Regions from separate parts of the Klebsiella sp. MISC125 genome, predicted to be linked through region 3. Evidence: predicted binding sites of a transcription regulator. Region 3 holds the regulator's gene; each other region holds the start of a gene.
What was found. Region 3 encodes Fur, which represses iron uptake genes when iron is present. Its sites were predicted from a motif close to ATAATAATGAGAACNACTATCAA; they were not measured.
Positions count from the first base shown of each region.

Region 1: the regulator Fur is predicted to act here: its motif matches at 5,650-5,672, upstream of efeU (iron uptake transporter permease EfeU).
Region 2: the regulator Fur is predicted to act here: its motif matches at 5,309-5,331, upstream of fepB (Fe2+-enterobactin ABC transporter substrate-binding protein).

Region 1 covers NZ_CP180448.1:3,765,182-3,773,402, forward strand. The annotation lists gene ACMYSL_RS17875 (isochorismatase family protein) at 1-280, shown strand, start outside; tRNA gene ACMYSL_RS17880 (tRNA-Ser) at 426-513, shown strand; gene ACMYSL_RS17885 (YciI family protein) at 652-945, shown strand; gene phoH (phosphate starvation-inducible protein PhoH) at 997-1,785, opposite strand; gene efeB (iron uptake transporter deferrochelatase/peroxidase subunit) at 2,295-3,575, opposite strand; gene efeO (iron uptake system protein EfeO) at 3,580-4,704, opposite strand; gene efeU (iron uptake transporter permease EfeU) at 4,763-5,593, opposite strand; gene ACMYSL_RS17910 (NupC/NupG family nucleoside CNT transporter) at 5,867-7,051, shown strand; gene ACMYSL_RS17915 (DUF3574 domain-containing protein) at 7,296-7,730, opposite strand; gene putP (sodium/proline symporter PutP) at 7,843-8,221, opposite strand, start outside.
Region 2 covers NZ_CP180448.1:4,439,418-4,447,638, forward strand. The annotation lists partial or broken gene ACMYSL_RS20940 (IS110 family transposase) at 1-150, opposite strand, end outside; gene entH (proofreading thioesterase EntH) at 455-868, opposite strand; gene entA (2,3-dihydro-2,3-dihydroxybenzoate dehydrogenase EntA) at 869-1,624, opposite strand; gene entB (enterobactin biosynthesis bifunctional isochorismatase/aryl carrier protein EntB) at 1,624-2,475, opposite strand; gene entE ((2,3-dihydroxybenzoyl)adenylate synthase EntE) at 2,489-4,096, opposite strand; gene entC (isochorismate synthase EntC) at 4,106-5,281, opposite strand; gene fepB (Fe2+-enterobactin ABC transporter substrate-binding protein) at 5,470-6,429, shown strand; gene ACMYSL_RS20975 (glycosyl hydrolase family 18 protein) at 6,670-8,221, shown strand, end outside.
Region 3 covers NZ_CP180448.1:4,313,643-4,321,863, forward strand. The annotation lists gene ACMYSL_RS20345 (zinc-binding dehydrogenase) at 1-443, opposite strand, end outside; gene ACMYSL_RS20350 (DeoR/GlpR family DNA-binding transcription regulator) at 560-1,357, opposite strand; gene ACMYSL_RS20355 (arginine:ornithine antiporter) at 1,691-2,110, opposite strand; gene pgm (phosphoglucomutase (alpha-D-glucose-1,6-bisphosphate-dependent)) at 2,169-3,809, opposite strand; gene seqA (replication initiation negative regulator SeqA) at 3,842-4,390, opposite strand; gene ybfF (esterase) at 4,574-5,347, shown strand; gene ybfE (LexA regulated protein) at 5,481-5,774, shown strand; gene fldA (flavodoxin FldA) at 5,925-6,455, shown strand; gene fur (ferric iron uptake transcriptional regulator) at 6,747-7,199, shown strand; gene chiQ (ChiQ/YbfN family lipoprotein) at 7,270-7,602, opposite strand; gene chiP (chitoporin ChiP) at 7,650-8,221, opposite strand, start outside.

The sequences.
Region 1 (8,221 bases), 550 kb from region 3:
TGCCGATGGTTATAAGGTCTTCGCCGTGATTGACGCTTCCGGTACCTACAGCAAAATGGCGCAGGAAATCACCCTCGCCCGCGTGGTACAGGCAGGCGTGGTGCCAATGGATACCGCCGCGGTCGCTTCCGAGCTACAGCGTACCTGGAATCGCCCGGATGCCGCAGAGTGGGCTGAGGTTTATACCAAAATCTTCCCGGCATACCAGTTACTGATCGAGAGCTACGCCAAAGCGCAGGACGTGGTGAAAAACAACGAACAGCTTGATTCACAGCGCTAAAATGCCTGCCCTGCCGCCCGACGGCGGGGTAGTGTTCATTGCTTGACCGAACGGTAAAGAAAGAGTAAATACTGCTTGACCGTTTTAGCGCAACTCCCTATAGTAGCGCCCCGTTGCCCACCTAAGGTGAGCAGCGAAACAATATGGTGAGGTGTCCGAGTGGCTGAAGGAGCACGCCTGGAAAGTGTGTATACGGCAACGTATCGAGGGTTCGAACCCCTCTCTCACCGCCATATTTTAAGAAGAGCTCGTACGCAAGTGCGGGCTTTTTTTTCGCCTGTTGCACCATCCAGAAACTGCATTCGGCCTACTATCACCCGCAACTCTCCGCATGCTACTTTTATATACCCATATAAAAGATGGACATCCAAATGAGCACCATTGCAGTTATTGTTCTGACTTACGTTAAACCGTTAGATGAAGTTGACGCGCAGCTTTCCGCACACGTGGAATGGCTTAAAAAAAGCTACGCTGACGGATTGTTTCTTGCTTCAGGGCGTAAGATCCCCAGATCTGGCGGAGTCATTCTGGCAAAAGGCGATAACATGGATTTGCTACGGGCCTGGCTGAGTCAGGATCCGTTCCAGCAATCGGGTGTAGCGAAAGTCGATATTATTCCTTTCGAAGCCACCATGGCCGCTCCCCCGCTGCAGAACTTGCTTTAAACCAGCAAAAACAAAGCCCGGTCTTCCCGGGCTTTGCAAGCTCAAAAACAATCAGTAGTAGGCTTTAAGCGCGCGCTGACAAAGCGTCGAGCGCACGCAGTCATCGGTCGTGAAGCGCACCACGCCAACCATCTCATCTTCTTCAAAACGCGCCAGCGCATCGACCAGGCCAGACCTCACGCCAGAGGGTAAATCACACTGGGTAATGTCGCCATTGACGATAACCGTCACGTTCTCCCCGAGGCGGGTCAAAAACATTTTCATTTGCGCAGCGGTCACGTTCTGGGCCTCGTCCAAAATCACGACCGCATTTTCAAATGTACGTCCGCGCATATAAGCGAACGGAGCGATTTCCACCTTGCCGATTTCCGGACGCAGGCAGTATTGCATAAAGGAAGCGCCCAACCTCTTCACCAGCACGTCATAAACCGGTCGAAAATAGGGAGCGAATTTCTCGGCGATATCTCCCGGTAAGAAGCCGAGATCTTCGTCGGCTTGCAGAACGGGACGGGTAACAATAATTCTGTCCACATCCTTATGGATCAGGGCTTCAGCTGCTTTTGCCGCACTAATCCAGGTCTTCCCGCACCCGGCCTCGCCTGTCGCAAAGATCAGCTGTTTATTGTCGATGGCATTCAAATAATGCGCCTGAGCGTCATTGCGCGCTTCAATTGGCGATGCATCACGACTATCCCGCGCCATACCAATTGCTTCTACGCCACTCATTTGCACAAGCGATGTGACCGATTCTTCTTCGCGCTGTTTATGGCTGCGCGAATCCTGTCTCAGCACACGTTTGGCCTCACGACGAGCTTTGGTCACTGCTTTTTGTCTTCCCATGGATAGCACCTTGCGTTGTTGGTTTACATCACACGCGTCAACATCGACGCGATTATGCGCACGAACGATTGAGGTTTGGCTTCCTTGTAAGCCATTGCTTGCCTGTCGAATTGACAACGGGTCACGGCTACGCGCACCGCGCACCCTGTCTGGGTTCGAGTTTTCTGTTGTAGTGGGGGATAAATTTGGGGTGTGGGAATCGCGGCCGGAAATGTGGCCCCCGTGCTGATAAGTACGGTATGAGGTTTGACGTTTTCCGTTACAGCAATCGGGCATTCGCGATCTCCATAGTGAGACGACATCACTGCCGGGAACTACCGCGTCTTTAATAAGTACATCAAAAATAATTCTTAATGCAACTTATTTTTCACAAAAAGACAACAAATAATTCTCACTGCAGCTGTTTGGAGTTTCCGACATTAAGATTACAGAAAAATTAAACAAGGCAGGAAATACAAAAAAAGAATGGAAAAACAGCAGAAAACGCCCTGCCCTTACGGGCAGGAGCGTCAGGCTTCGAGCAGCGATTGCCCGAGATAGTGCTGACTGTCGATAACTCCCGGCAGAACAAAGAAATAGCCCCCGCCGATCGGCTTAACGTACTCTTCCAGCGCTTCTCCGTTCAGGCGCTTTTGCACCGTCAGAAAGCCTTTTTCCAGATCGTGCTGATAGCAGACAAACAGCAGCCCCATATCCAGCTGGCCTGAGTTAGTCACCCCCAGCGAATAGCTGTAGCCCCGGCGCATCATCAGGCTGGACTCGGTCTCCAGAGTGCGCGGATTGGCCAGACGAATATGACTATCGAGCGCAATGGTGTCACCGTCCGGGTCCTTGCTGTAATCCGGCACATCGTGCTCATGCTGCATACCCAACGGTGCCCCGCTGTGCTTATCGCGACCAAAAATCGTCTGCTGCTCTTTAAGCGGCGTGCGATCCCAGAACTCGACATGAAACTGAATAATACGCGCTGCCTGATAACTGCCGCCCGTTGCCCACACAGGCTCTTCCTGGTCGGCAGTAACCCACACCACTTTATCCATCAGCGCGTTATCGGTACTGACAGGATTAGCGGTACCGTCTTTAAAGCCCAGCAGATTAACCGGCGTCTCTTTACCTTTACTGCGCGCGGCGCTATCGGAAATGAAGCCTTCCCGCTTCCAGCGTACGCTGAGCAGGTCCGGGGTGTGCTTAATCACATCCCGCAAAGCATGTATCACCGTATCCTGAGTATTCGCGCAAATTTGCAGCAGCAGGTCGCCGTGGCAAAGTGCAGCATCCAGAGAGTCATTCGGAAAACGCGTCATCTTTTGCAGCTTTTTCGGCGCGCGGTTGGCCAGGCCAAAACGCTCGTCAAACAGCGAATGACCAACCGACACGGTCACCGTCAGGTTATCCGGGGCGATCCACGGCCCCAGAATCCCTGAATCCATCGGTGGCAAACGCGGGTTTGGCGTCTCCGGCGCTGGCCCACCTTTGGTCAAAAAGGCAATACGCTGAGTCAGCAGGCGAAACAGACGTTCAAGGTCTGCTTTATCGCTAGCCAACACGTCGAAAGCGACAACCATCATCGACGTCTGCTGTGGCGTCAGCACACCCGCCTGATGCGGGCCATAAAACGGCTGCGCTTCCATGCGCGCATTTGGCGACAACGTCCCCGGAGAGCTGTTGTCTTTTGCCGCGTGCGCCACCGGGCAGCCACCGGTAATCGCCAGCGCGCCGCCAAGCGCACCGATCCCTTTTAATAACCGCCGACGCGACGGTTCATTGACATCATACTTTTGCTCTGCCATCGACTTAGTCCAGACCGAGGATCCCGCGCAGTTGTGCCAGATCTTCCGCCAGAGTGGTGATCGGGCCTTTCAGCGCATTGCGATCCGCATCAGTCAGCTTGTCGTAGGTCTCAAAGCCGTCTTTAGTGCGGTATTTACTCAGGATGCTATCCACTTTCTTGAAGTTGGCATCCACTTTCGCCAGCAGCGTACTGTTCTCTTTTTGCAGTTGCGGACGCAGCAGGTCGACAATTTTCTGCGCACCGTCAATGTTGGCCTGGAAATCCCACAGGTCGGTATGGCTGTAGCGATCTTCTTCACCGCTGATTTTGCTGGCCGCCACTTCTTCAATCAAACCAGCTGCGCCGCCGACCACTTTTGATGGAGGGAAAGCCAGTTCGCTGATGCGTTTTTGCAGGTCGAGAACATCGGTGTTCAGCTGATCGGCATATTTATCCATTCCTTTGACGCTGTTATCGCCAAACAGCGCTTTTTCCAGACGGTGGAAGCCGGTGAACTTCGGATCCTCTGCTTTTTTCTCGTAGTCATCTTCACGGGCATCAATACTGCCGTCGAGGTCAGAGAACAGCTCGGCAATGGGTTCAATGCGTTCATAGTGCTGACGCGTCGGCGCGTAGAGGGCTTTTGCCTTCTCGATATCCCCCGCTTTCACCGCATCGGTAAAGGCTTTGGTGCCGCTAACCAGTTCAGCGGTCTCAGCGGTAACGTAGGCTTTATAGGCGGTAATAGCTTCACCCAAGCTGAGCAGCGCATCAGCTTTGGCAGCGTCTTTGGTGGCTTCACCGGTCACCGTCAGCTTACCTTTCGGGTTAGTCAACAGGCCGCAGGTCATGTCATATTCGCCAGGCTGCAGGTTCGCCGTCAGCTTTTGCGTAAAGCCAGGAGCGATATTCTCGCGCTCTTCCACCACCATCACGCCTTTCAGAATCTCCCACTCCAGCGCTTTCTGGCTGTGGTTCTGAATGATGAACTGGGTTTTGCCCGCTTTCACGGTGACGTTCATCGGCTCACACTGTTTGTCGGTGACGGTCACTTTGACCTGCGGGATATCGGCAGCCTGGGCATAAAAGGCAGAGCTGAACAGCGCAGCGAAGGCGAGCTGCAACGCATTACGGCGAAATTGATTCATGGTGATGACCATCCCTTTCGATAAGTATGTTGTAACTATTTCAATCCGCGATGCCCAACTAAGCAGCTCGGGATGCAGTGGTTTTATTGCTCGGCGGCAGAATGAACAGCACCAGCGCCGGGATCAAATAGATAAAGTAGACCGCCACTTCACTGATGGTCGGCGTTTCCTGATAGCCAAAAATCCCCTCCAGCAGCGTGCCAAATAGCGTATGCGTAGAAAGAACGTTGCTCAGATCGAAGGCGACATCCTGGAAGTGATTCCACAAACCGGCCTCATGGAAAGCGCGGATAGCCCCCGCCGCCAGTCCCGCGGCCACCAGCAGAATAAACAAGCTGGTCCATTTGAAAAACACGCCGAGATTCATGCGAATACCGCCCCAGTAGATCAGGAACCCTAAAACGATGGCGGTTGCCAGACCCAACATAGCGCCGATCGGCGGCCAGATTCCCACATCCTGCTGGAAAGCGGCCAGCAGGAAGAACACCGATTCCAGACCTTCACGAGCCACGGCGAAAAAGACCATCATCACCAGCGCCCAGCCGTGGTTGTTCCCGCGCTGAAGGGCATTGTCGACCGCCTGCTCAAGCTGCTGCTTCACGTTGCGCGACACTTTACGCATCCAGAACACCATCCAGGTCAGAATGCACACCGCGATCACCGCCACAATGCCTTCGAACAGCTCCTGTTCGCGCTGCGGAAATTCGCCGGTTGTTTCGTTGATAAAGATCCCCAGACCAAGGCAAAGCGCCGCCGCGAGGAACACGCCAATCCACATTACGCCTATCCAGTTGCCGCGCTGAGTGCGTTTCAGATAGCTGGCGATCAGGCTGACAATCAGCGCTGCTTCCAGGCCTTCACGTAACATGATGAGAAATGGGACAAACATGCCGACACCCTTAAATGTGAACCGCAGTCAATTGATGCAAAGATAGGTAAATATTTCTGATAGTGATTATCATTACAATAATCAGAAACACAAGTGAAATGTGTAGAGAATGATGACGAGTTGTAAATTAATCGCTAACAAATAATGACTTGCGGGATTATCTGCCTGGCATCCTGGAAAACCACAGGATAAGGGAATTTTTCACGACGGATATTTACCCGGTCCGACGGCTGTGGCTAAATGGCGGCCTAATTGACCTGCGAAATGAACAACATGACTCAATTTTTGCACTTCCTGCTGGCGCTGGTGGTTATTCTGGGCCTCGCCTGGCTCGCCAGCTATGACCGACAAAAAATCCGCATTCGCTATATTATCCAGTTAATTATTATTGAAATTGCCCTGGCTTTCTTTTTTCTCCACGCCGAAAGCGGCCTGTGGTTGGTTAAAAATATTGCTGGCTTCTTTGAATCACTGCTCGGTTTCGCCGCCGAAGGGACCAATTTTGTATTTGGCGGCATGGGCGAAAAAGGCCTGGCATTTATTTTCCTCGGCGTACTTTGCCCCATTATCTTTATCTCAGCGCTGATCGGTATTCTTCAGCACTGGCGTATCCTCCCCATTTTCATTCGCTTGATTGGTACCCTGCTGTCAAAGGTTAACGGTATGGGCAAGCTGGAATCCTTTAACGCGGTCAGCTCGCTGATCCTCGGGCAATCGGAAAACTTTATTGCCTATAAAGGCGTGCTCGGGGACCTCTCCTCTCGCCGTCTGTTCACTATGTCAGCCACCGCTATGTCGACGGTTTCGTTGTCAATCGTCGGCGCTTACATGAGTATGCTCGATGCGAAATATGTTGTGGCGGCGCTGATTCTGAATATGTTCAGCACCTTTATCGTACTGTCGATAATTAACCCAACGCGTCCAGGCAGCGAGGAGGAAATTAAGCTCGAAAAAATGCACGAATCTCAGAGTTTCTTTGAAATGCTCGGGGAATATATTCTTGCCGGTTTCAAAGTCGCGATGATTATTTTGGCTATGCTGATTGGTTTTATAGCCTTAATTAGCGCGATTAATGCGCTGTTCGCCATGATATTTGGCCTGAGCTTCCAGCAGATCCTTGGTTACGTTTTTTATCCGCTGGCGTGGCTGATTGGTATCCCGCTAAGCGATGCACTTAATGCGGGCAGCATAATGGCGACCAAGCTGGTGGCGAATGAATTCGTCGCCATGATTGAGCTGCAAAAAATCGCCGCCAGCATGACGCCGCGCGGCCTGGGCATTTTGTCGGTCTTCCTGGTCTCTTTCGCCAACTTCGCCTCTATCGGTATTATTGCCGGGGCGATTAAGGGACTGAATGAGCAGCAGGGAAATATTGTTTCCCGCTTCGGCCTGCGCCTGGTGTATGGCGCAACGCTGGTGAGTTTGCTCTCCGCAAGCTTCGCGGGGCTGGTACTATAATCGTTGAATGTTGGCTTCAATGCTGGCCTGTTTTCCCGGGGGCGGCGCAAAGCGCCTTGCCCGGGCTACAGGTTCACAGCCGTTTGCAGGCCGGTAGCCCGGGTAAGGCGTCAGCCGCGACCCGGGATTTGTAAGATTTATGGGGTTGTAGCCCGGACAGATGCGCAGCATCGCCTCCGGGAAACAGCGCGCAGCGTAGATCTCGTAAGCCGGCCGCGACCGGGCCATTTTACCAGGGCACAGTTTAAAAATGTACGCAGACCGGCTGGTCAACGCGCATCACCGACTCCTGCACAAAACGTGATTTGTAAGTATTGCGCAGCGCCTCAATCCCCTCTTCGCTCTTCGCCTCTTTGCCATGGATCAGCATCAGCGCCTTGCTCTGCTCGCGCGCGACGGTGCCGTCATTGCCCAACCACTGACCGCGCGCATCAAATACCGTCAGGCCATCGCGAAAGCGCGGCGTCACGTCGCGGTCCACGAACTGTTGCCACTCCTGAGCGGTAATATCTTTCCCCGCAGGACGGCTTAAGCCGAAATAAAGCGTCGTCTGCACCATAGCGTTACCCGCCGGGCAGGCGTTAGCGTCTGCCGCCGGGGCCGTCTTCGCGGCAGGCGCCACGCAGCCGCTTAATATCCCTGCCAGTACCAGCGCCAGCGCACCCTGTCTGAAATTCATTTTGCTATCCTCATTGTTATTTGTGCTGAGATATCAGCGTATTTTCAAGCAATTAGCAAGAGGCACAAATAACAAAGCCCGCAGAACGCGGGCTTGAGGTCAATTCAGAGGATTACTGCGCAGTAGCACGTACCGGCGGCGCAGTATGATAATGCGCGTCCGCTTCGGCAAAGCGTCTTTGCATTTCTGCCGACGGCGCTTTCCCCAGCAAGCTGAATACCACAATCCCCAGGCTACCGAAGATAAAACCAGGAATGATTTCATACAGGCCCAGCCAACCAAACTGCTTCCAGACAATCACCGTCACTGCGCCGATGATCATCCCGGCCAGCGCGCCGTTACGCGTCATTCGCGACCACATCACCGAGAACAGCACCACCGGGCCAAACGCCGCACCGAAGCCTGCCCAGGCGTAGCTCACCAGACCCAGCACGCGGTTCTCCGGGTTTGCCGCCAGGGCGATGGACACCAATGCCACCACCAGCACCATA
Region 2 (8,221 bases), 130 kb from region 3:
ATGGCTGCGAAGCCAGCGGACAAGCGCTTCATGTCCGGAGGGCGTATTTTCGAATTTTTTACCGCGATGTCGACCATCAGGGCGCAGGATATCAACATCGAGCTTAGCTTTGGCAACATCAATGCCGATGAAGTACAGTTCATTTTCCATAGTGAAACCAACCTTGCGAATACGGGTTACCGGTGAAAGCCGGTCCATGATACTGTCCGGTTTATCACATGAGAAAGAACGGCAGTCCGGTGCAAAGATCTACGGAACAGGCGCGAAAGCCTAAGCCCGGACACGGCATCCGGACCGCCATCAGAGAGAACTGGCCGGTTCTTTCTGATGGAGTCATCATACAAGCCCGGACAGATGCGCAGCATCGCCTCCGGGACAATATTCCGCACAGCTGCCACGGTAGCCCGTAGCCCGGCGAAGGCGTTCACGCCGCAAGCCGGGAACAGGCGTCTCCTCAGCCGAGGACCGCCGTGCCCAGACGGCAGGTACAGCAGCGCCGGCCCCGCTCGTCAAATACGGCAATCTCCCAGCTCTGGCCCTGGCGTCCGAGGTGCAGAGGACGGCATTCGCCGCGCACTTTGCCGCTGGAAACCGCCCGGTGATGGGTGGCGTTGAGCTCGGTCCCCACCACGCACTGGCCCTCTTCGGTCATCAACCACCCGGCCATGGAGCCGAGGGTTTCCGCCAGCGCCGCCGATGCGCCTCCGTGTAACAAGCCAAAAGGCTGATGAGTACGGCCGTCGACCGGCATTTCGGCCTCCAGCACACCCTCCTCAATCCGGGTATAGACGATACCCAGATGCGCCACCATCGTATTCGCGCTGGTCGCATTAAGCTCATCCAGCGTCAGCTGACGTTTCCAGGCCATTTATGCCCCCAGCGTCGAGCCGCCGTCCACCACGATATCCTGCAGCGTGATGTGGCTGGCGTGGGCGGAAGCGAGGAACAGAATCGTATTGGCGATCTCCTGCGGGCGGGCAATTTTCCCTAACGGAATGCCCAGCTTAAACTGCTCGCCGAAACCGCGAATACGCTGCTGTTCAGCGTCGTCGCTGACCCACAGCGTCCGCTGCATATCAGTATCCGTCGATCCAGGAGAAACCAGATTACAGCGCACACCGCTGCCCGCCAGCTCAAGGCCGACGGTCAGCGCCAGGCTCTTCAGCGCCGCTTTCGAAGCGCCGTAAGCGCTCATGCCAATGCGCGGGGTATGTGCGGCGTCGGAAGCCACGGTGACAATTGCCCCGCCCTTCTGGCGGCGAAACTGCGCCATCGTCTGCTGGAACAGGTTAAATGCTCCGCCGACGTTGACGGCAAAGGTCTGCTGCCAGTCTTCCAGACTCAGCGTATCGGTCGCCCCCATGCGCAAAATTCCGGCGGCATTGACCAGCACATCCAGTCGCTCGATATTATCCAGCAGGCGGCCGCAGACCTGCGCCACCTGCTGCGCATCGGCAACGTTCAGCGTCTCGGTGGCGAAAGGATAATTGTCGCCTTCAAACGCCAGGTCAAAACCGGTCACGGTCGCGCCAGCCTCAACAAACGCCAGCGCGGTCGCATAGCCGATACCTTTGCCCGCGCCGGTAATCCACACGGTCTGTCCGTGAAAATCTAATCCAGACATTATTTCACCTCGCGGGAAAGCAGCGCCCACCAGGCATCAATGGTCGGATTTTTCGCCAGCACCACGAAGTCGATATCGCCATGAACCTTACGCCAGCGGGCGGCCAGCGCCATCATACGCACCGAATCCAGACCGTAGTCGATCAGGTTTTCATCATCCATTGGCTCGTCGGATTCATCCAGCAGCGGCAGCACCAGCGCGCGCAGCGCGGCTTTCGACGCCGGTAGCGGCAGCAGCTCTTCGGTCATCACCACCCGACCGGAGCGACCCGCGACGTATTTCAGCGCCATCAGGTGCTCTTCACGGCTGAAATCAGCCAGCGCATCGGCAACGAAGAACGGCTTAATATCGCGCATAAACGCGTCGGTCGCCGTGGTCATACAGCCAATATGGGCGTAAACACCGGTGATGATCAGCTGGTCACGACCGGCTTCTTTCAGCATCTCTTCCAGCGGTGAACGATGGAATGCGCTGTAGCGCCACTTCACCAGCACGGTGTCGTTGTCGTCCGGCGCAAGTGCAGCGATCACCTGCTGCTGTTCCGGCGAGCGGGTCAGGCCCGGCCCCCACATATCGTTCAGCAGCGCGCGGTCTTCATCGCTCTGCTCTTTTGGCTGCGCGGTGTAAAACACCGGAATGTTATTCTGTTTGCAGAAATCGCGCAGGGCAGCGATGTTGGCCACCACTTTCTCCATCATTGCGCTGTTTTCGCCCCAGAAATTGAGGAAATATTCCTGCATATCATGGATTAACAGCGCGGCACGGGACGGCTCAAATGCCCAGTTCACTTTGTTCGCCGGGATATCGCTGGCTTCCGGCAGCGCGTAAGCCTGTAATTTAGGGATTGCCATTCTGTCTTCTCCTTCAGCCCAGCTTGCGTTCAGCCAGCCACTGACGTAATTGTTTTTTATCGACTTTGCCCACCGGCGTCAGCGGCAGCGCGTCAACGCACTCCACGCGGTCCGGAAGTTTAAATTCAGCGACCCCTTGTTCACGCAGGAAGCGGCGAACCGCCACCGCGCGCAGAGGTTCTTTGACCACCAGATATGCACAGCTTTTTTCGCCCAGCAGGCTGTCTTCCATGCTGACCAGCGCAACGTGGATCACCGCAGGATGGCGCAGCAGCAGGTTTTCGATCTCTTCCGCTGCGATCTTTTCACCGCCGCGGTTGATCTGATCTTTCTCCCGACCCTGCACGGTGATGTAGCCATCCTCGTCGATCGAAATCAGATCGCCCGAGCAGTAGAAACCGTCGGCATCAAACGCTTCGGCATTGTGCTGCGGGCTTTTGTAGTAGCCGCGGAAGGTATAGGGTCCACGGGTCATCAGGCGCCCCACTTCACCGCGCGGCAGCGGATTACCATCGGCATCGGCCACCCACACTTCATCATCCGGACACATCGGGCAGCCCTGGGTGTTGATAATGCGCTCCGGGCTGTCGTTGAGGCGGGTGTAGTTCACCAGCCCTTCAGCCATGCCGAAGACCTGCTGAAGCTGGCAGCCAATTTCCGCCGGAATACGGGCGGCGAGCGTCGCGGACAGGCGCGCTCCGCCAACCTGTAAAAGCTGCAGCGATTGCAGCTGGGCATTGCTGCCGGAGTCATGGATCTCCTGTAGCCACAAGCTCACCGCAGGCGGCACCAGCGAGGTCAGGTTGATTTGGTGTTTTTCAATCAGCGGGAAACACAGCGTGGCGCTCGGGTCATGCGCCAGCACCACCACGCCACCGGCGAGGAACACGCCTAATGAACCCGGCGAGCTCATGGCGTAGTTGTGGGCGGCGGGAAGCGCGTTCAGATAGCGCGTTTCGGCGCTCACACCGCACAGTTCATTGCTGCGGCGAATGCTGTAGTCATAATCGTTATGGGTGCGCGGGATCAGCTTCGGTGTGCCGGTACTGCCGCCGGAAAGCTGGAAAAACGCCACTTCATCGGCAGGCGTCGGATTCGCCACGAAATTATCGGCCGGTTGTTCAATGGCCGCCGTCAGGCTCTGCTCGCCGCTGTCGTTCAGCAGCAGCGCCACGCGTACCGACGGATGCTGCTCAACAAACGCGTTAAGAAAAGCATCACCAGCAAACAGCGCGTGTTCGCGGTCGGCAATCAGCAGCGCGGGTTCAATCTGGGTGGCATAGGCATTCAGCTCGCTACGTTGATGGCTGAACAACGCGTTAACCGGCGCAACGCCAATACGCAGTAGCGCAAACAGAGTGATATAAAATTCCGCAACGTTACCCAGTTGCACCAGCGCCGTTTCGCCGCGCTTCAGGCCCTGACGTTGTAGCGAGAAGCCAAGGTTATCCACCAGACGGTTGAATTCGCGATAGCTGTACTGTTTGTCGCCTTCGATAATCGCGATGGCGTCGTTTTCCGCATGGCGAGTAATCAGATTGGTGAGCGGCAGATCCTGCCAGTAACCTTTTTGCCGATAGCGGGCCGCAAAATCTTCCGGCCAGCGATTAAATTCAATCATCATAGTCCCTTATTGCAAGCCGAATACGTTCAGCATGGTAGTCAATTTGACGCCGGTTTCGCGCCACTCGCCCAGCGGCGAAGAGGCCGGGACGATGCCTGCGCCAGCAAACAGGCGCAACGTGTGCTGATGCAGACGGGCGCAGCGAATCGTCACCACCCACTCGCCGTTACCTTCGTCATCGCACCAGCCGACAATGCCGCCAAACAGTTGGCGATCAAACGGCTCCAGTTCGTTAATCAGGCGTTTCGCCACCTGATGCGGGAAACCGCTCAGCGCTGGCGTCGGGTGCAGCAGGCAGGCGAGCGACATGGCGTTTTCTTTTGCCAGCGCGGTCCCCTGAATCTGCGTCGCCAGATGCCACAGGGTTGGCGTAGTGGTCAGTTGCGGGAAGTCCGGCAGAGAGAGTTCGCTGCTGCGCGGCGTTAATACGGCTTTCATCGCCTGAGTCACCAGGTCGTGCTCATGACGGTCTTTTGCCGACGCCAGCAGCTTATGCCCCGCTTCGCGATCCAGCACATCGTCCGGCTGACGGCGGGCCGAACCGGCCAGCGGCACCGAGCTAAAATGCGCCCCTTCTTTACGCAGCAGCAGTTCCGGGCTGGCGCCCAGCAGCACGCCGCCGTCTGATAACGGCACGTGAAAGTTAAAGCTGGCCGGGTTCTGGGCGATCAGGCGCTCAAGCAGCGCCCCGCTATCAACCCGTTCGCGAGTGGTGATATCAATCAGGCGCGACAAGACAACTTTGTCCACTTCCGGCGTCGCGGTCAGGGCCGCTGCGCGCTCAACCATCGCCATAAAGGTGTCCTGCTCGGGAATTTCCCGACGCTGCACCACGTCCATTGGCGTCTGGCTTGATGCATAACGCGCGGACTGCTGTTTTTCGGTGCGAGAAAAGTCTTCCCAGCGCTCAGGGATGAACAGCTCGGACGGCTCGTTGGTATCAAACGGGATAGCGCCAACCATCACTGGCTTTGCAATCCCCGCAGCACGCGCCTCTTTAAACGCAGCCGCCATCTTGCTCTGGAACTCACCGGCCAGATTGTCGCCATCGGCGGCGGGATGCGAAAAGCGGCTAAAGCAGCCAGACGTTCTGAAACTGCGGTACGGCGACATAAAGAAGAAGCTTTCCGGCGACAGGGTCATTTTTTTCTCCCGAACATCCTCAGCCAAAGACGTTTCCATATCATCCTCCAAAAAACGATAAAGATATTACGAATAATTATCATTTATATTTTGGTTGGCTAACCTAAAAGGTATTGCTCTACATGTCAACCGTACAGGTAGCATGTTGTGCTACTTAGACTTGCATCCACGCGGCGCAAAGCTGAAAATGAGAAGCATTTATCACAACTTAATCAGGATGCGAATACGTGAATTTCTCCACTTTTTGCCGCCGTACTCTCTTCGCCAGCGGTCTGGCGATTTTAGGAATTAGCTCAGCGCTGGCGGCAGACTGGCCGCGCCAGATTACCGACAGCCGCGGAACGCATACGCTGGAAAGCCAGCCGCTGCGCATTGTCTCCACCAGCGTAACGCTAACCGGCTCGCTACTGGCAATTGACGCGCCAGTCGTCGCCAGCGGGGCCACCACGCCCAATAACCGCGTCGCCGATAGTCAGGGTTTTCTGCGTCAGTGGAGCGATGTGGCGAAAGAACGCAAATTGTCGCGACTTTATATTGGCGAGCCGAGCGCCGAAGCCGTTGCAGCCCAGATGCCGGACCTGATACTGATTAGCGCCACCGGCGGTGATTCGGCAATGACGCTCTACGATCAGCTTTCCACCATCGCCCCGACGCTCATCATTAACTACGATGATAAAAGCTGGCAGGCGCTGCTGACCCAACTGGGGAATATCACCGGCCATGAAAAACAGGCCGCCGGGAGAATTGCTGAATTTGATAAACAGCTGGTGGCGCTGAAAGAAAAGATGAAGCTACCGCCGCAGCCGGTCACCGCGCTGGTCTACACCGCAGCGGCCCACAGCGCCAATATCTGGACCAAAGAATCCGCTCAGGGACAGATGCTCGAACAGTTGGGCTTTACTCTTGCCGACCTGCCCACCGGGCTACACGCCAGCCAGAGCCAGGGGAAACGCCATGATATTGTGCAGTTGGGTGGGGAGAATTTAGCCGCCGGGCTTAACGGCCAGAGCCTGTTCCTGTTCGCCGGTGACCAAAAAGACGCCGATGCGATTTACGCCAACCCGCTGCTGTCGCATCTGCCTGCGGTCGAAGGCAAACGCGTTTATCCGCTGGGGACCGAAACCTTCCGCCTTGATTACTACAGCGCCCTGCTGGTGCTGCAACGGTTATCAACGCTCTTTGGTTAACATCATCGTCCCGGCGCATGCCGCCGGGATATCATCAGACATCATTTCCAACATCATCTCTTTGTTATAAAAACACTTTCTTATTTATATCCAGCCCAAACACCTCATCGCCATCACTCTTTCCTCAGCCGAAATATCATCGTTTTTTGTGTTGTTTTGTGATTAGCCCTGGGCAGCCCGTTAGCCGATTATCTGCTCCACACCACTCACGGTGAGCATTCACAGCAAAAGGAAATTAACGTGGCAACCAGCAAATTGATTAAAGGCGATACCCTTACTGAAACCAGCAACGCAGCTGATGGTTTTAACCCGGCAACCGAAGTGAGCAACTATAGCTATACCTCTGCCCGCGTCACAAAACCGGTTTATAACCAATACAAGTCCTCTACCACTAAACCAAAAGTCTTCGGTTACTACACCGACTGGTCTCAGTACGATGGCCGTCTGCAGGGTGGGGATTCAAAAGATAACCGCGGTCGCGGCTACGATCTGACCAACGTTTCCCCGACAGCCTATGACAAAATCATTGTCGGTTTTGTCGGCGTGACCGGATTCCATAAAGTGGACGGTCTATGGCGTGACGTGGTTGCCGAAGGCGCAGAGTCGTGCGGTAAAGTGCAATATGAGCCGACCTTCCTCGACCCGTGGGGCGATTTCCAGTCCTACGTTAACGTCGGACACGATGTCAGCGGTTGGGACGTCGATCCGAAAACCGTCACTCAGTCGAACACCAAAGGCCTGCTCGGCGGCCTGCGTGACCTGCAAACCAAAGCAAAAGCTCAGGGCCACGAACTGGCGCTGTCCATGAGCATCGGCGGCTGGACCATGAGTAACGGTTTCCACGAAACCGCTGCTTCTGATTCATCCCGTAAAGTCTTCGCCAAAGGCGTGGTGAAACTGTTCAAACAGTTCCCGATGTTCAGCGAAGTGGATATCGACTGGGAATACCCGAACCATGAAGGCGCGGGTAACCCGTGCGGTCCGGAAGATGGTGAAAACTATGCCCTGCTGATTGGCGAGCTACGTAAGCAACTGGATTCCGCAGGCCTGAGCAACGTAAAAATCTCTATCGCCAGCTCCGCTGTGGTTAAAACGTTCGATTACTCTAACGTCAAAGCGCTGCTGAATGCCGGTCTGTACGGCATCAACCTGATGACCTATGACTTCTTCGGCACCCCGTGGGCTGAGACCGTTGCGCACCACACTAACCTGAAAGCGCTGGAAGAAGGCGGCTGGGCAGTGAACACCATCGTTGATCACCTGTTGTCCGAAGGCTTCCCGGCTGACCGTATCAACGTTGGTTATGCAGGCTACACCCGTAACGGCCGCAACGCCGAACTGGAATCCCTGTCTCCGCTGAAAGGCACCTATGATGCAGGCACCGGTACCACCGTGGGTACTTTCGAATCCGGCACGACCGAATGGTATGACGTGATTTATAACTACCTGGATCTGGAAAACCAGAAAGGCCGTAACGGTTTTAACGTTTACACCGACAAGGTTGCCGACGCTGACTACCTGTACAATCCGGAAACCAAACTGTTTATGTCTCTGGACACCCCGCGTTCAGTGAAAGCCAAAGGCGAATACGTAGCGAGCCTGGGCCTGGGCGCGATGTTCACCTGGACTATCGATCAGGACAACGGCGTGCTGGTTAACGCCGCGCGTGAAGGTCTGGGCTACGAGATCTCTTCTAAAGTCGTTGATATGGCGCCGTTCTACTTCGAAGGTATCAACGTTGAACCGACTGATGAAGAAGAGCAAGAAGAGCAGGAACAGGATCAAGATGAAG
Region 3 (8,221 bases):
ATAATCGCTCTTTCGGAGAAGCGCATATATTCAGCCATACCGCCATCGGCAACATCCTTTTGAAAACCATAAATATCATGGGTTTCACACATCCAGTATTTCCCGGTTTTACAGAAACGACATTCATGACAAGGTACTATCTGCTCCGCCAGAATACGATCGCCAATTTTTAATTTATATTTTTCTGCCGAGCCGGGGCCTAATTCAGCAACCCGGCCATAGAATTCATGTCCTGGCACCACTGGCGTTTTCACCCACGGGTTTTCACCCCAAAACATCGGTGCGCCGTCCTGGGCTTTGCAATCACCAGCACATATTCCACAGCCATCAACTTTAATAACCACTTCTTTTTCTTGTGCTACCGGGCGCGTAATCTTTTCGAAGCGATAATCCTGGGGACCATGGCACACAACAGCTTTCATATCTTCAGGTAATTGTTCCATCGTAAACCTCATTTTCGGATAAGTAATGAAGATGGATAGTATTGCTGACGCAATTATCCTCCACCTGGCACAAGAGTCGTGAGATGATGATGCAAATGTATTATTACGTAGAGAGTTTAACTGGTCTCTACGATTTCAAGGCATTCCTGACGATAGATATCCTTTGGTAGCTTATTAGTAATAAGAACATCAATATCTGCGAGGTCGCAGATTTTATATAATGAATAGCGCTCAAACTTACTGCTATCGACCATCAGAATTTTTTGGTCGGCCACTTTCAGCATTTCTTGTTTCAGACGCACGTTGACTTCATTGCTATCTTTGATTTCCAGGCCAGAATCAAGGCCCTGACAAGAAAAGAACAGTTTATTGACCTTAAAGTTATTAATAATAAATTCAGCTACCGGCCCATGAAAATCGCCGTGTCTTTCAGAATACTCACCACCCACGCTGACAATTCTTATTTTCTTTCGGCAGGCTAATGTCTGAATAATATTTAATGAATTGGTAATTACCGTCAGTTCGATATCGGGCAACTGCCGTGCTAAAAACCAGCATGAACTACTATTATCCATAATAATGCATTCATGCTCATGAATGTACTGTAATGCGCTTTTGGCAATGCGCATTTTTCGCTCTGGTTGCTCTTTTGTTCGCTTAATAAATGCTTCAGCTTTATCGACAAAATTCCCATTATTTGTGGGATTATCCACATCTAAAAATGATGCATTATTTTCTGAAATCATCGCACCGCCAAAGCTACGGACTAATTTTTTATTTTTGGCGAGCACAGTTAAATCTCGGCGAATAGTTTCCGGAGACACGCCAAATATTCGCGACAATTCATTGACTCTAGCGCAACCATTTTCAACGACAAATTCCAGAATTAATGAGTGACGTTTAACTTGTAACATATAAGTTCTCAAGAAAGCATCCAGGATTTAATGACATAAATGTAACAAAATCATCCATATCATTAAGTGATTCAAATCATACAAAATCAAAACAAGCGTTCAGCTTTTTTTAATTTGAAGTCAGTCATACATTTAAAGTAAGTTGCATTTTTTAAGATGGGATTTTGTGATAAAGGTAGCAAAATATAACTTCATTGATGCCCCGGCACTCAACGTCAATCTATAGAATGGGCAAACCCGGTCAAAAAAATAATACCCGTTTGTGCCCGATTCAGTCACCGCAGGATGCACATAATCTGTATTGTCGTAATAGCAGGTCAAATAACCTCGTGGTCAAACCTTACGGCAGCGCCATAGTGTCACCACTTTCGCCGCTTCCGAGAGCAGTAAGAGCCCGATAAAGAACGCTATCCCCTTGAACCCCATTTCACGCAGCATCCATAACACCAGCGAAAGCGACGGCAGCATAAAGACCAGCCGCAATGGCGTTTGCACCCACGTCAGCCACAGGGCATAACGGCTCTGACGCAAGAAAAGAACCATCGACACGGGAATGCTGGTTATCAACAAGAAATTAAGCGGAAACAGCCACGCGGCGGCGGAGCCGTAGGTATGCAGAAGTTGGAGATATGCGAGGATATCGTCGTAGAACGGTACGCGCCGGTGATAGAGATTCCAGCCGACAAACTCAATGAGATAAAAAAGATCCATCCCAGCCCAAAACCAAAAGACTTTTTTGCGTTCCAGTTTCATCGCACTCCTTGCGAAAAAAAACAGGCCCTAAAAAGGGCCTGATTATCATGGCTAATAATTACGCGTTTTTCAGCACTTCGCTGACAATCTCCACCGCTTCTTTCTCAATCTGCTGACGGTGCTCAGCGCCGAGGAAGCTTTCACAGTAGATTTTGTAAGCGTCTTCAGTACCTGACGGACGCGCGGCAAACCAGCCGTTCTCGGTCATCACCTTCAGGCCGCCAATTGCCGCACCGTTGCCCGGAGCCGCAGTCAGGCGCGCGGTGATCGGGTCGCCTGCCAGCGTGCTGGCGCTTACCATTTCCGGAGAGAGCTTAGACAGCGCTGCTTTCTGGGCTGAAGTTGCAGAAGCCTGCAGACGGTTGTAGCTTGGCGCACCGAAGCGCGCTGCCAGTTCATCATAGTGCTGCTGCGGGTTTTTCCCGGTTACGGCGGTGATTTCCGCCGCCAGCAGGCACATGATGATGCCGTCTTTGTCGGTAGACCACGGCGTGCCGTCGAAGCGCAGGAACGAAGCCCCCGCGCTCTCTTCGCCGCCGAAGCCGAAGCTACCGTCAAACAGACCATCAACGAACCATTTAAAACCAACCGGTACTTCCACCAGCTTGCGGCCCAAATCATTCACTACGCGATCGATCATTGCCGAGGAGACCAGAGTCTTACCGACAGCAACATCTTTGCCCCACTGCGGACGATGCTGGAACAGGTAGTTAATCGCCACTGCCAGGTAGTGGTTCGGGTTCATTAACCCGGCAGGCGTCACGATACCGTGACGGTCGTAATCCGGGTCGTTAGCGAAGGCCAGGTCGAACTTGTCGCGCAGCGCCAGCAGGCCAGCCATGGCGCACTCGGAGGAGCAGTCCATACGGATCGCACCGTCTTTATCGAGGTGCATAAAGCGGAAAGTCTGATCGACATTATCGTTAACGATAGTCAGGTTCAGCTTGTAGTACTCAGCAATGCGTTTCCAGTACTCAATACCGGAGCCACCAAGCGGATCAACACCCAGCGTCAGGCCCGCTTTCTGGATAGCCGCCATATCGACGATATCCGCCAGCCCTTCGATAAACGGCTGCACCAAATCCTGCTCTTTCACATGACCTGAGGCCAGCGCCGCATCAAGAGAAATACGCTTCACGCCCTGCAGGCCAGCAGCCAGCAGTTCGTTAGCGCGATTTTCAACAACTTTAGTCACGTTGGTATCAGCCGGGCCACCGTTCGGCGGATTGTACTTGATACCACCGTCTTCCGGCGGGTTATGGGACGGAGTAATGACGATGCCGTCAGCCTGTGGGCCGCCTTTCTTGTTGTGCACCAGAATCGCATTAGAAATCGCCGGCGTCGGGGTGAAACCGTTATTTTCCTGAACGATGACATCAACACCGTTCGCCGCCAGCACTTCCAGTACGGAAATGAAAGCAGGTTCGGATAGCGCGTGGGTGTCCTTCCCGACGTAGCATGGGCCGGTGATCCCGTTCTTTGCGCGGTCTTCAGCAATTGCCTGGGCAATCGCCAGAATATGCTGCTCGTTGAAGTTGTGGCGCGCCGCGCTGCCGCGGTGGCCGGAGGTGCCAAACTTCACAGCATGTTCCGCATTGCCCACTTCTGGCTTCAGCACATAGTACTGGGCGGTCAGTTGGGCGACGTTAATCAAATCACTCTGTTGCGCAGGTTGACCTGCGCGCTTATCGATTGCCATTGCCTGATCCTTCTGGTGCAAAAGTTAAATGACTAGATCGTACCGCAAACCTTTTCGATCAATTCAGCAGGGAACTGCATTGACTGCATGATATGTTCAATCATGCTGCATTTGCGGCCGGTATTGGTATTTGTAATAACCCACCACGGCGTGCCCGGAACCTGCTTAGGTTTTGTCTGATTACCATTTTTCTGTAGCGTCCGCTCATCTTCAGCGAAATAGACGCGAGTGCGCCCATGCAGAGACTCGGTCGCCTCCGCAAAGCCTTTGCTGTCTAAGGAGTAGAGGGTAGTCAGAACCAGCATGAAACGGTTTACCGCGCGTTTTTGTTCGGCGTACTCATCAGATAGCAGCAGCTCGCGCATGGCGCGGACTTTATCCTTCAGAGGATTGGCGGGTTTCACTTCAACGACAGGCGTTGGCGCCGGAGCCGGAACGACTTTCGCTACCGGTGCGGCAGGCTGGGAAACGGCGGAAAACTTCAACATGCGCCGTAAAATGTCGGATGCACTCTCGCCAATATGCTTGGTGTGGCTGGCAATATAGCTATAGAGTTCATCATCAACTTCAATTGTTTTCATCTTAATCCAGTACGATATCTTTTCTGAATACAAGTTGTCGGGATTATAAGGACAAATCCCAACCGCGGATAGCGTCAAACCAGGATGGCGGTAAAACTCGGAAATCTTCCGGGTCTTGCAGCCGGATGGCAGAATGTCCAACATAATACCCTAACCCGACGGAGCGAAAAAAAGAACTTTGCCATGAAATTAAATAGCCGAGCGCAATCTGCACAGAATCCGCACAATAATCCCCCTATCGTCCTGGTCCATGGCCTTTTTGGCAGTCTGGATAACCTTGGGATCCTCGCCCGCGATCTGGTCGCTGACTACGATATTTTACAGGTCGATATGCGAAATCACGGTCTTTCCCCGCGCGCACCAGAGATGACCTATGCCGCGATGGCTCAGGATTTGATTGATACTCTCAATGAATACCAAATAGAAAAAGCGACCTTTATTGGTCACTCAATGGGCGGCAAGGCGGTCATGGCGCTGAGCGCGCTGGCCCCGGAGCGCATTGCGGGCCTGGTTGCGATAGATATTGCCCCTGTGGATTATCACGTTCGTCGCCATGATGAAATCTTCGCCGCCATCAATGCCGTGACCGACGCCCACGCGGCCACTCGCCAGCAGGCAGCGACGGTTATGCGCGAACACCTTCATGAAGAAGGCGTCATTCAGTTCCTGCTGAAATCCTTTGTGGACGGTCAGTGGCGGTTTAACGTGCCGGTATTGTGGGAGCAATATGACAATATCGTCGGCTGGCAAACCATCCCCGCCTGGCCGCATCCGGCGCAGTTTATCCCCGGCGGTAACTCACCCTACGTAACCGATGCCTACCGTGAGGCTCTGCTGGCTCAATTCCCCCAGGCACGGGCCCATGTGATTGCCGGAGCCGGACATTGGGTACATGCAGAAAAACCAGAGGCCGTTTTACGGGCAATACGCCGTTATTTGACCTCCATAGCCGCGTAACTGGCTAAAATCTGCCCGACCGCGCGGCAGAATGCCCGCGGTCGTTGGCGCAGCCCCTCGCCTGATGTATTATGGCGGGCTATCTGCGTCGGCTATGCCCGACAGCTTGTTTCCCCCGAAGTCACTCTGAATCATGGCAAAAGAACAAACGGACCGTACGACATTAGATTTGTTCGCAACCGAGCGTCGGCCGGGTAGACCGAAAACCAATCCGCTTTCACGCGACGAACAGCTGCGTATCAACAAACGCAATCAGCTCAAGCGCGATAAAGTTCGCGGTTTGAAGCGCGTTGAGCTGAAGCTCAATGCCGATGCGGTTGATGCGCTCAATGAGCTGGCCGAAGCCCGCAACATGAACCGCAGCGATCTGATTGAAGAGATGCTGATGAACCAACTGGCGGCCCTGCGCAGCCAGGATAAAGCCTAAAACCCTCAAAAAATAAGCTTTCATGTAGCAGAGTGTGCAGTCGGGCGTGATTGCTGTTTCCGCGCCCTTCTCAGTTCTGCTATCATTGCCCCTATCTGTGGGCATTTAAGTCCCTACCACATCATTAAGTTTCAAGAGGTTATTTTACTCATGGCAATCATCGGCATCTTTTTTGGCAGCGACACCGGCAACACCGAAAATATTGCAAAAATGATTCAAAAGCAGCTTGGTAAAGATGTTGCTGATGTTCGCGACATTGCCAAGAGCAGCAAAGAAGATCTGCAAGCTCACGATATTCTGCTGCTCGGCATTCCAACCTGGTACTACGGTGAAGCACAGTGTGACTGGGATGATTTCTTCCCGACGCTGGAAGAAGTCGATTTCGACGGCAAACTGGTCGCGCTGTTTGGCTGCGGCGATCAGGAAGACTACGCTGAATACTTCTGTGATGCGCTGGGTACCATTCGCGACATCATCGAACCGCGCGGCGCCACTATCGTTGGTCACTGGCCGACTGCTGGATATCATTTCGAAGCATCTAAAGGTCTGGCAGATGATGACCACTTCGTGGGTCTGGCCATCGACGAAGACCGTCAGCCAGAACTGACTAACGAACGCGTGGAAAAATGGGTAAAACAGATTTCTGAAGAGCTGCACCTCGAAGAAATCAAGAATGCCTGAGTCTAAACGGCGTTATCGTCAGATTTCGCCGAATTAATAGATAAAAGCAATCAAAGTTATAGCTACAAGTTTTTAACTTTTAATCACATATCTGTACAATGTCCTCTGATTTAACGAGGTCACGTGAAGCACTTTGTAGCCAGTGCCTCGTTTTTGACAGCATACAAGGCCCGATGCTTGCAGTTTTCATTTCACCATGGCAGTTCTATAATGAGACGCATTACATCGGGTGATTCTCTGTATTACTTCCGCTGATGGAAGTAGATCGTTTAGCAACAGGACAGATTCCGCATGACTGACAACAATACCGCATTAAAGAAGGCTGGCCTGAAAGTAACACTTCCACGATTAAAAATCCTGGAAGTCCTGCAGGAACCGGATAACCATCATGTCAGTGCGGAAGACTTATATAAACGCCTGATTGATATGGGTGAAGAGATTGGCCTGGCCACCGTCTACCGCGTACTGAACCAGTTCGACGACGCCGGCATCGTCACTCGTCATAATTTCGAAGGTGGTAAATCCGTTTTCGAACTGACGCAGCAGCATCATCATGATCACCTGATTTGCCTCGATTGCGGCAAAGTGATCGAATTTAGCGATGACTCAATTGAAGCTCGTCAGCGTGAGATTGCCTCCCGACACGGTATTCGCCTCACCAACCACAGCCTGTACCTGTACGGTCACTGTGCAGAAGGCGATTGCCGCGAAGATGAACATGCCCACGACGCGGTGGAAAAGTAATTCCCCGTTGCGTAAGCAGCAAAAAGCCAACCTGATGGTTGGCTTTTTTTATGGCTACGAAAAGTAAAAATCAGGGTTTCGTGTTGTTGCTACGAATCTCTTTCCAAATCTGGTCACAGCGCGACTGTACAGCCTGATCGTTACCGGTTTTACGCGCCTGGATACATTGCTGGTAATCCAGTACTCGCACGCTTTCCTGGGTGGCGAACTGCTGATGCTGCTTCTCTTGCTTCAGAACGTCTAATACGCTCTGGCAGGCTTCGACTTTATCTGGGTTACCTTCAGCAGTATTAATACAGGCGCTGTAGGCATCTTTTAACTTTGAATCCTCTTTCGGCGCTGGCGACTGCGTGCAGGCAACCAGACCTGCCGCCATAATAGCGACAAGCAATAGCTTCTTCATAATCGACCTCGGGAAATTGCGGCAGGCTCATGCCCGCCGCACTGGCATCAGAAAATGGTGAATGGAGCAATAACCATGAACTTCACGTCGCGCTCATCCTGGAAGATGTTGCCGTAGCCGCCGCTCCAGCTTGGGATATCGGAGTGGTTGTCGTATTGAGTAAAGTGCAGTTTAAACAGCGTACCCTTCGCACGTCCTTCCTGTACGGTGTACATCGCATCCAGGCTGTAGGCTGACTCTTCCAGACGTTTGTCAGGGTTGTAGTAAGCATCAGGAGAAGACATTTTTCCTGGTTTTGCATCCCATGCATAAACGTAGGACGCGCCGAAGGCCCAACCCGGCATATTCCAGTTCTTCATGTCATACATCGCCCCGAAGAACACCGCTTTTTCACCGTTGGCGTTGAAGTCAGAGCGGTTATCCCACCAGACATCGAGACGACCGTTAGATGAGGCGTAAGTCGGCGTCATACGTTGCAGGAAGTAGCCCTGCTGACCATCGGCTTTAACCCAGGTTCCTTCCAGGCGCAGGTCGAGAACATCGGCAACTTTATAGCCAAAGGTCAATGCCTGCAGCCAGGCGGTACCATCATAAATATCGTTCGCCCCGCCGTTACTGA